DNA from 3 places in the Gardnerella sp. c23Ub_4 genome. Region 3 is predicted to be linked to each of the others. Evidence: riboswitches for the same ligand, from Rfam matches in the RefSeq annotation. Region 3 holds a riboswitch; each other region holds the start of a gene.
What was found. Region 3 has a riboswitch for thiamine pyrophosphate ahead of NYP67_RS05900 (ABC transporter permease). Riboswitches for the same ligand answer to the same signal wherever they lie in the genome.

Region 1 (3,279 bases), on a different contig from region 3:
CGTGGGCGCTAGCTTGCGTGGAGTCAACAAGTGAAATACCGCTCTTTCCATATCTGGCGTCTAACCTCGACACGTTATCCGTGTTAGGGACAGTGCCTGGCGGGTAGTTTAACTGGGGCGGTTGCCTCCTAAAGAGTAACGGAGGCGCTCAATGGTCCGCTCAGCCCGGTTGGCAATCGGGTTTTGAGTGTAATCGCACAAGCGGGCTTGACTGTGAGACTGACGGGTCGAGCAGGGACGAAAGTCGGAGATAGTGATCCGGTGCCGGCGTACGGACGTGGCATCGCTCAACGGATAAAAGGTACCCCGGGGATAACAGGCTGATCATTCCCAAGAGTCCATATCGACGGGATGGTTTGGCACCTCGATGTCGGCTCGTCGCATCCTGGGGCTGGAGCAGGTCCCAAGGGTTCGGCTGTTCGCCGATTAAAGCGGCACGCGAGCTGGGTTCAGAACGTCGTGAGACAGTTTGGTCTCTATCCTCTGCGCTCGTTGGAATGTTGAGGAGACCTGCCCATAGTACGAGAGGACCTGGGTGGACGAACCTCTGGTATGCCGGTCGTCACGCCAGTGGCGCTGCCGGTTAGCTACGTTTGGAAGGGATAACCGCTGAAAGCATCTAAGCGGGAAGCCTGCTCCAAGATTAGCATTCCTTGCACTTTGTGTGTGAGCCCCCATGTAGAACACGTGGTTGATAGGCTGGATGTGGAAGCCCTGTAAGGGGTGGAGCTGACCAGTACTAATGGGCGATTGTGATACTACTTGTATTGCTTATCGTTTAATTCTCTTAACATTAGGGAGTGTTAAGCGGTCATGATTATGGTTAAGTTGTTGATTTTGATGATTGTTTCTTCTTGTTGCTCGCGTTCATGTCCGGTTCCCAAACCGCCAGCTTGCCGCTCGCGTATTGCGAGTGTATAATCTAGTTTTGCGGTGGTCATGGCTCAGGTGAGACGCCCGGTCCCATTCCGAACCCGGAAGCTAAGGCCTGACACGGTGAGGGTACTGCACTCGATAGGGTGTGGGAGACTAACACGCTGCCGCATTATTCTTTCTAGCGGGGAGTATAAACTCCCCGCTTTTTTTTTTAATGCTTAACACGCTCGTATTCTTGTAGTGCGATTGTACTTGATTTACGTCGTGTCGTTATACAAACGCACTACATGGAAGGTCCTCGTTCGCGCGTTACAGCGCGCTATTCCTCACGGCTATTAGTAGCCGCTCGGCTGATTTGGCATGTAAAGTCCACTGGACTTTACATTTGAGCCAAATCACGCTTTGAAGGAGCTTGAAATGCGTTATGCAATTTCAAGCTCAGTCAAAGCGCCTCTCGCGCTACGCTCTAAGCGAAAAGGTAGGTCGTCGCGCGCGTAAATAACGTCATAACGAACATATATAGTCAAATATGGGTTCGGGGTGCGCGAAAGCGCTGAGATTATACCCGTTGAACCTGATCTAGTTAGTACTAGCGAAGGGAAAATCATGACTACTGTGTCGTGCTCTAAAAATAGTGAATTCTCAACTAATGCTCGTTGCAAGCAATTCGTTCAAGATGTACGTGAATGCATCGAAGCTTTGCGCGCAAAAAATCCGCTAACACATTGCGTAACGAATAATGTTGTTCAAGAAATAACGGCAAACGTTCTGCTAGCTGCTGGTGCATCGCCAGCAATGGTCGTAGACGCAGAAGAAGCTGAAGTATTTGCTCAAATCGCATCTGGTGTATTAGTAAACATTGGAACGTATAGGCCAGTAGACAAAGAATCTATGGATGCTGCAATTCGCGGAGCTGTAAAAGCACACACTCCATGGGTTCTTGACCCAGTTGCAGTTGGCGGTTTAGCTCCACGCACGCAATACGCGCGCGAAATCGTTAAAAGTCATCCTACTGTAATTCGTGCAAACGCTTCCGAAATCTTAGGTTTAGCTGGAGAAGAAAGCGGCGGTAAGGGAGTAGACGCTGGAGACTCCGTTGATTCAGCAGTTGCAGCTGCTAAGAAGCTAGTTAAACTCTATGGCTCGGTAGTGGCTATTTCTGGCGAAAAAGACGCTATTTATGGTCACGGATGCTCGGCACGAGTCTCGGGCGGTCACGAGATAATGACGAAAGTAGTCGGAACGGGCTGCTCTCTTGGCGCATTGGTGGCAGCATACGTTGGAGCAAATCGAAATCGACCTTTTGCAGCAACAGTTGCCGCTCACGTGCACGCTGCTGCAGCAGGAACTTGGGCAGCACAACGCTCAACATCGCCAGGTGCATTTAGAACATTATGGATGGATGCGCTTATGGATTTGAGCGCAGACGAGATGCTGAAACTAGCGAATATTGAATTTGAACTCGACCCTGTTGATTGGTCTTTATACTTTATAACAGACCCAAAGATGAGCAATCGAGCAGAAGAAGATATTGCAGTTGATTGCGTTAAAGGCGGAGCAAGCGTAGTTCAATTGCGCGATAAGTACGCAAATAGCGAAACTTTTAATAATAAAGCTCAAAGCTTGCGAGACAAAATGCTTGCTAATGGTTGCGGAAACGTGCCGATTTTTGTTGACGATCGTATAGATTGCGCTAAAAGCTTAGGACTCAACTTGCATGTTGGGCAAACAGATACGCCTTATATTGAAGCGCGTAAGTCTATTCCTGCAGAATGGATGGTTGGGCTTTCTATAGAAAAGTTAGAACAGTTAGATTACGTTTATAACGAATGTGCTAAAGAAAATGTGGCATTGCCTGATGTTATTGGAATAGGTCCGATTTGGCCTACTGCCACTAAGCCAGACGCTGCTCCTGCTTTAGGTGTTGAAGGAGTAGAAAAGATTGCTAAACGCGCTAAAGAACTCGGCATTAGTACGCTCGGAATTGGCGGCGTTAACGAAAATACGGTATTCCCTATTAAAAGCACTTCAATAGATGGTTTATGCGTAGTATCTGCTCTAATGCTTGCGCAAAATCCTTGCGAAGAAGCGCGCAAATTACGCGATGCTATTACGAAGGAATAAAAATAATGAATAATCAATTTTCGCAAGCTCAAGCACCTTTGCAATCAATTTCTAAATTATATGATTCAAGCCTAAGGCCATCTTCTTTGCCATCTTTAGAAGACCCGATTATTCCACGCGTACTAAGTATTGCTGGAACTGATCCAACAGGCGGAGCTGGAATCCAAGCTGATCTAAAGTCAATCACGGCATCACATGGATTTGGAATGTGTGTAACAACTAATTTGGTTGCTCAAAACACTTGCGGTGTGCGCGAAGTTTATACTCCTCCAACCGACT
Region 2 (3,279 bases), on a different contig from region 3:
AAGATGCAGAAAAGAAGGAAGATAGCGCGAATGTTGTTAGTGCGAATGCTGATGGTGTAAATAATGCAAATGCTAACAATGCAAGTAATAACAATGCAAATGATTCTAAATCCATTGGAGATTTGAATCTTTCACTTCTTGCTTCGCCTAAGTTCGAGCCTTCGCAAAGTCTTAATTTAGATATTCCAGATCTTTCGTTCCCTGTTATGAACCATTTTGACACTTCGGTTGAAGATTCTTCTCGCGAAGCAAATAATGATTCAGATGATTTTGACGATACTGGCGAATCTAATTTTGGCGGATTTGTAAACCCAAATCATAATTAATAATCTATTTTTCACTTAGATTTAGGGATTATACAAGCTAAGAGTTATTGATTAATGCCGTTATATAACGATGAAGCTGTTGTTCTTAAGACTTTTCCTCTTGGGGAAGCTGATCGAGTTATTGTTATGCTCACTAAAAAGCATGGCAAGGTTCGAGCTGTTGCAAAAGGTGTAAGGCGGTTAAAATCTAGATTTGGTGGGCGCTTAGAGCCATTTATGCGTGTTAATGCACTTTTTGCAACTGGCAAAACTTTTGATGTTATTTCTCAAGCGGTTTTAGTTTCGCCTTATGCTGGTAGCATTTGTGCGGATTACAATCTGTATAGTTGTGCTAGCATGATTGCAGAGATTGCAGACGATTTGGTCTCGTCTTGCGCACAATATTCGGATTCTTGCTCACAATACAATCTTCTTATAGCTGCTTTGTCTGCTCTTTCTAAAAGTTTGCATAGTGCTGAATCAATCGCGCTTTCGTACGTTTTAAGAGCATTGCAATTAGCTGGATGGTCTCCTAGGTTAAATGAGTGCGTTATTTGTTCAACACGCAATGATTTAGACTATTTTTCGGCAGCTAGTGGTGGAGTTATGTGCTCTAAAGATCATGCTTTAGAGTCTATTAAGTGCAATGATTTAGCGCGTTTTCAAATGATTTCATTAATTAATGGCGATTGGCAAAATTTAGACGGAACAAGTATTGACGATTTAACGTCTAAATGCGTTGAACAATGGTGCGAATATTGGTTAGAAAAGCCTATTAGATCTATGCGTTTAAGCGAAAAAAATTCTAATTCGCTGTATTTTGATTAGAGTTTCTATTATCTTAATGAGCGATTTTGTTAATTTTATGTTTGAATTTTATAAAATTTGTCCTCGCTGTCTGATGCAATATGAATGATATCAGGCACGGGTGCTCTTTTAAGAGCTGAGAAGATTACTGTCTAACCGTTTAACGTGAATCGGGTAATGCCGACGTACGGAGTTTTCTGCAGGGTCGCCTTTGTTTGATTGGTTAAAGATGAAAGGAGACCCTAATGGGTACATCTGTTGAAGAAGAGACCGTGCGTCCATCCTTGCGCTGGAACGTGGCTGATGTTACGCTCACGGTTGTTATTGCTGTAGCTTCTGGTATTATCTTCTGGGGCATCGGCTTGATTAGTGAGCCTATTTCTGCTGCTCTTAAGCTTATTCCAGTTCCAGGCGTTAGCGCATTGTACTATGGTTTGTTCTACTTCGCTGGTCCTTTAGCTGCTATTATGGTTCGCAAGCCAGGCGCTGCACTATTCGGCGAGTTTATTGCTGCAATGGTTGAGTTGACTGTTGGTAGCCACTGGGGCGGTATTGGTACCGTTCTTCCTGGCTTTGTTCAGGGCTTGTTTGCTGAGTTTGCATTCTTGTTTGTTATGTATCGCAAGTGGAACGTTGGTTTGACTGCACTTTCTGGCGCATTAGCTGGTTTGGGTGGAATCGTTTCAACCTATCCGTTCTACTACGCAGGTGTTCCAATCTTCGGCGCATTCATGATGATTCACACACTTTGCAGCATGATTTCTGGTGCTGTAATTGGTGGTGTAGTTATGTGGTACTTGTACAAGGGTATTGCTGCTACTGGCGCATTGAGCCGTTTTGCTTCTGGCAAAGAAGTACGCGCTTAAGTCTTAACTTTTGCTAGTAAGATTTGATTTGTGGGCGGGGGATTAATCACCTCGCCCACTTTTGTAAAGTCGCAAGAAAAATCGCAAGTTAGCAGCGCGCAAAAGTCGCAAGAAAAGTCGCAAATAAAAGTCAAGATAAAATCACAAATCACTATAAAACAAAGGAGTTAGTATGCTAAGAGTACGTCTTGAATATGTGCATCCATGGACGAATCACGCAGGAATGTACCTTGCAAGAAAGCGCGGATTATATGCGCAATACGGATTAGACGTAGAGTTTACAAGCACAGATACGGAGCGTGGAGATGTTCCAGCATGCTTGGAGCGCGGAGAAGTAGACATAGCTCTTGTTCGCTTAAATCAGCTTTTTGCTCATCAAAATGGCGCAAACAAGCTAACGTCGTTTGCTGTAATGAATCAATCTCAAATTGGTGGAATCATAACAAATAAAAACACGGGCATTACGCGATTTAAAGATCTAGAAGGAAAGCGCGTAGTAATCCCTATGGGCGTTAAGCGCTTATACACGGAGCTTCAGCAGGCGGTTGCTGCCGACGGAGGCGACTTTAGCAAGCTGATTACAATTGACCCAGGCCCATGGGAGCCAGACATTCGAGCAGTAGAGCGCGGAATGTGCGACGCTTTTATTAACGTTGCTTGGTGGGAGCCATACCAGGGTTCGCTTCCATTTGATCAAGTTGTTGTTCTTCCATTCGATTCTATTGGCGTAGCTCCGCATCATTCTTACTATGTTTGCGCTCGCCAAGAGATGATTGAGCGAAATCCGCAATTAATACGCAACTTTGCAAGCGCAACCGTTAAGGGCTATGAACTTGCAGGAAAAGACCCGCAGGCTGGCGTTGATGCTTTGCAAAATGCGCTTTGCCATATTAGCCCAGAGGCTTTGCGCGCCTCGCTAGACGAAGTGATTCCGTCTTGGTACGACAAGAATGGTCGTTGGGGTACAGCAGACATGGCTTTGGTGGAAAACTACACTCGTTGGATGGGTGAAAATGGCCACTTAAGTGTGCCTCTTGATTGCGCGCTAAAGAGCCTAGAAAGCGGATGCGTAACAAACGAGTATTTGCCAGAATAGTCGGCCAGCATGTGCTTGAATCGCAAGCATAATAACGATTGCAAACGCAATTACAATCGAAAATAAATATCACAATTCAATGAACCTGTGGCAATAATTGGAGCAAATATGGAAAACGAAAGCAACGACCCTCAACTAGATATTGTTGCTCAAAGATGGGCAAATGTTGATTTAGATGAGGCAAATACTGTGTGCTCGCTTTTAG
Region 3 (3,279 bases):
AATCGCACGAATGCGACTGGCCGAATTATGCTACAGTCTAAATCTTAAACAAGACTTACGTAGAACTTATAAAAGCTCTAGCATATTACTTCATATACTTCTTGCAAGCCTTGAATGCGCTGTAACCAGCATATTGAGCGGTAGAACCAAGCTCTTCTTCGATCTCAAGCAAGCGGTTGTACTTAGCAATACGCTCGCCGCGAGCAGGAGCACCAGTCTTGATTTGGCCAGTGTTCTTAGCAACAGCAAGATCAGAAATGGTGGTATCTGGGGTTTCACCAGAACGGTGAGAAACCATAGAAGTGAAGCCATTCTTGGTTGCAAGCTCAATAGCGTCGAGGGTCTCGGTAACGGAACCGATCTGGTTCAACTTTACAAGCAAGGAGTTAGCTGCTCCAAGCTCAATACCCTTAGCCAAACGCTTTGGATTAGTAACGAGCAAGTCATCACCAACGAATTGCAAACGATCGCCAAGACGCTTGGTAATCTCTGCCCAATCATCCCAGCCTTCTTCCTGGAATGGATCTTCGATGGAAACGATTGGATACTCGTTGATGAGCTTCTCGTAGTAATCAAGCATGTAAGCGGATTCGCGCTCTTCGCCGTCGAAACGATACTTGCCAGTTTCCTTGTTGTAGAACTCAGAAGAAGCAACGTCGAGGGAAATACCAATCTGCTTGCCTGGCTCGTAACCAGCAGCTTCGATTGCATCCATAATGTACTTCAAAGAATCTTCGTTGGACTTCATCTTTGGAGCGAAGCCACCTTCGTCGCCAAGACCAGTAGCCAAGCCTTCCTTCTTCAAAACGTTCTTTAAGGTGTGATAAACCTCAACGCCAGCGCGCAAAGCGTCGCTATAAGTAGCAAAACCGTATGGAGAAATCATGTATTCCTGAATATCGGTTGCAAAATCAGCGTGAGCACCACCGTTCATAATGTTCATGTTTGGAACTGGAAGAATGTGGCCATTTGTACCGCCAATGTAGCGATACAAAGGAAGCTCAGCAGACTCAGCAGCAGCATAAAGAGCAGCAAGAGAAACGCCAAGAATAGCGTTTGCGCCAAGCTTGCCCTTGTTTGGAGTGCCATCAAGCTCGATCATTGTTTCATCAAGAGCGCGCTGATCAGAGGCATCCATGCCAATAACCTTTGGCGCGATTACTTCGTTAACAGCCTTAACTGCTTCCAAAGTACCCTTGCCCTGGTAGCGGGACTTGTCACCATCGCGACGCTCCCAAGCTTCTGCCTCACCAGTTGAAGCACCAGAAGGAACTAAACCAATTCCTTGAGCGCCATCTTCGGTCTCCAAATAAACCTGAACAGTAGGATTTCCACGAGAATCCAAAATTTCGCGTGCATATACGCTTTCAATAGCTGCCACAACTACTCCTTATTTATCTGTTGGTTGTGTAACATATTTAAGATTAATGCGTTTTATGGACGTTATTTAATAACGTAAGTCGTTAAGCATACAAGACTATATAATCCAAGCTTTTGTTAATTTGTCCACACCTTTGTACAATAATAACAAACTGGCACGGGGTGCAATTATTTGCTTGATTGTAATTGCTGAGATCATACCCGTCGAACCTGATATAGCTAGTACTATCGAAGGGAATGTCGAATGGTTAGCCATTGTAAGAGCATGCTAAAAAATGCATCTTCTTCACTACGTTTATTTGTGCCATGGCTTTCTACACTTGTCATACTTATTGGATGGTTTTTAGCTACACTTGGGCCTAAAGAGACTAGGCACATTCCATCACCTGCAGAAGTAATTAACGCTTTTCAAGAATTAAACTCAGAAGGTTTAATTTGGCCTTCGTTGGGAATTAGTTTTACAAGAGTTATTGCAGGATTATGTTTAGGAATGATAATTGCAGTTCCAGCAGGAGTTATTTCTGGTAGCACAAAGCTGGGCGACATTATTATTAACAAGCCTGGCCACATGCTACGGTCTGTTCCTTTTACTGCACTAGCACCTTTGCTTATTATTTTATTAGGCATTGGTGAGACTATGAAAATAGCTCTTATTGCTATAGGCGTATTTGGAACGTTCTACGTAAATATGAGGGATGGAGTTCGTAATATTGATCCCAAACTCTTGGAATTAGCTCGCGCATACAAAGTAAATAGCAAAACAGTATTTTTCACAATTCTTCTTCGAGGAGCGCTACCTAACTTTATGACTGCTTTACGCTTTGCAATATCAGTGTCTTGGGTGGCATTGGTAACGTGTGAAACAGTCAACGCTTCAAAAGGAATTGGATATGTTCTTGCAAGATCACAAGAATTTTACAGACCAGATCAAATGCTACTATGCATAGTTTTATACGCGATTGCAGGCCTACTTTCTGAAGGAATTGCAACACTTTTAGAAAAAATTTGCATGCCTGAGCGACGTTCATCCATCGTTAAAATCAAACAGAACTAAGAATATTAGCAAAATAATTAGGAGAATAAAATGGCTAAATTCGCATTATCTACAACAAGTAAGCGAGCATTAGCAGCTGCATGTGCTTTGTGCGCAACGATAGCTCTTGCATCATGTGGCAGCACTAAACAATCTAAACAATCATCTTCAACTTCAAACAATGGAATTATGCGCGTAGCATATCTTTCAACAGCTAACTATCTAACAACCTTGAAAAATGATGATTTTGCACAAAAAGAATTTGACAAGTCAACAGTAAAATTTACAGGACCTTACACTCCTCTAGACGCATATGCTGCAGTCAATAGCGGCGCTGCAGATGCTTCTTCAACAGGAACTACTCGCTTTATTGATTGGGCTTCAAAAAATCAACCATGGGTTGCATTCGCTATTGAATACTACAACGGAGATTCTCAAGGAATAGTAGCAGCACCAAATAGCGGTATTAAAACACTAAAAGACTTGTACGGAAAGAAAATTGGAATCATAGCTAAAGGTGGAACTGGAGATTACGTAATTCACCGTTCATTTGAAAAAGCCGGACTAGACCCATCTAAAGTTCAAGAAGTAGAGATGAGCCCAAAGAACTTCCACGCAGCATTCACAACTGGGCAAGTTGATGCATTAGCAACATTCGACCAGAATTTAGCAGCAGCTCTAGCAACTCCAGGATCAAAACGAATTGTTAATGCTAAAGATTATGGAAACTTAAACGTTTCTATACACATGGTTTCTGCATCATTTGCTAAAAAGCATCCAGATTTAGTTAAGAAAATGTATCGCGCATTAGTCAAAGAAGCTCAAAAAGCAAAGAAGAATCCTAGCGTAATTACAAACGCTTATAA

Region 1: another riboswitch for thiamine pyrophosphate. It lies ahead of thiM (hydroxyethylthiazole kinase); the one in region 3 lies ahead of NYP67_RS05900 (ABC transporter permease).
Region 2: another riboswitch for thiamine pyrophosphate. It lies ahead of NYP67_RS02895 (ECF transporter S component); the one in region 3 lies ahead of NYP67_RS05900 (ABC transporter permease).

Annotation. Positions count from the first base shown of each region.
Region 1 covers NZ_JANUYO010000001.1:384,418-387,696, forward strand. Annotated here, with positions in the region: rRNA gene NYP67_RS01670 (23S ribosomal RNA) at 1-762, shown strand, start outside; rRNA gene rrf (5S ribosomal RNA) at 930-1,046, shown strand; TPP riboswitch at 1,403-1,494, shown strand; gene thiM (hydroxyethylthiazole kinase) at 1,483-3,000, shown strand; gene NYP67_RS01685 (bifunctional hydroxymethylpyrimidine kinase/phosphomethylpyrimidine kinase) at 3,006-3,279, shown strand, end outside.
Region 2 covers NZ_JANUYO010000001.1:735,456-738,734, forward strand. Annotated here, with positions in the region: gene NYP67_RS02885 (DivIVA domain-containing protein) at 1-326, shown strand, start outside; gene recO (DNA repair protein RecO) at 381-1,133, shown strand; TPP riboswitch at 1,220-1,321, shown strand; gene NYP67_RS02895 (ECF transporter S component) at 1,358-1,978, shown strand; gene NYP67_RS02900 (ABC transporter substrate-binding protein) at 2,151-3,074, shown strand; gene NYP67_RS02905 (phosphotransferase enzyme family protein) at 3,183-3,279, shown strand, end outside.
Region 3 covers NZ_JANUYO010000003.1:66,056-69,334, forward strand. Annotated here, with positions in the region: gene eno (phosphopyruvate hydratase) at 86-1,381, opposite strand; TPP riboswitch at 1,529-1,635, shown strand; gene NYP67_RS05900 (ABC transporter permease) at 1,646-2,434, shown strand; gene NYP67_RS05905 (ABC transporter substrate-binding protein) at 2,465-3,279, shown strand, end outside.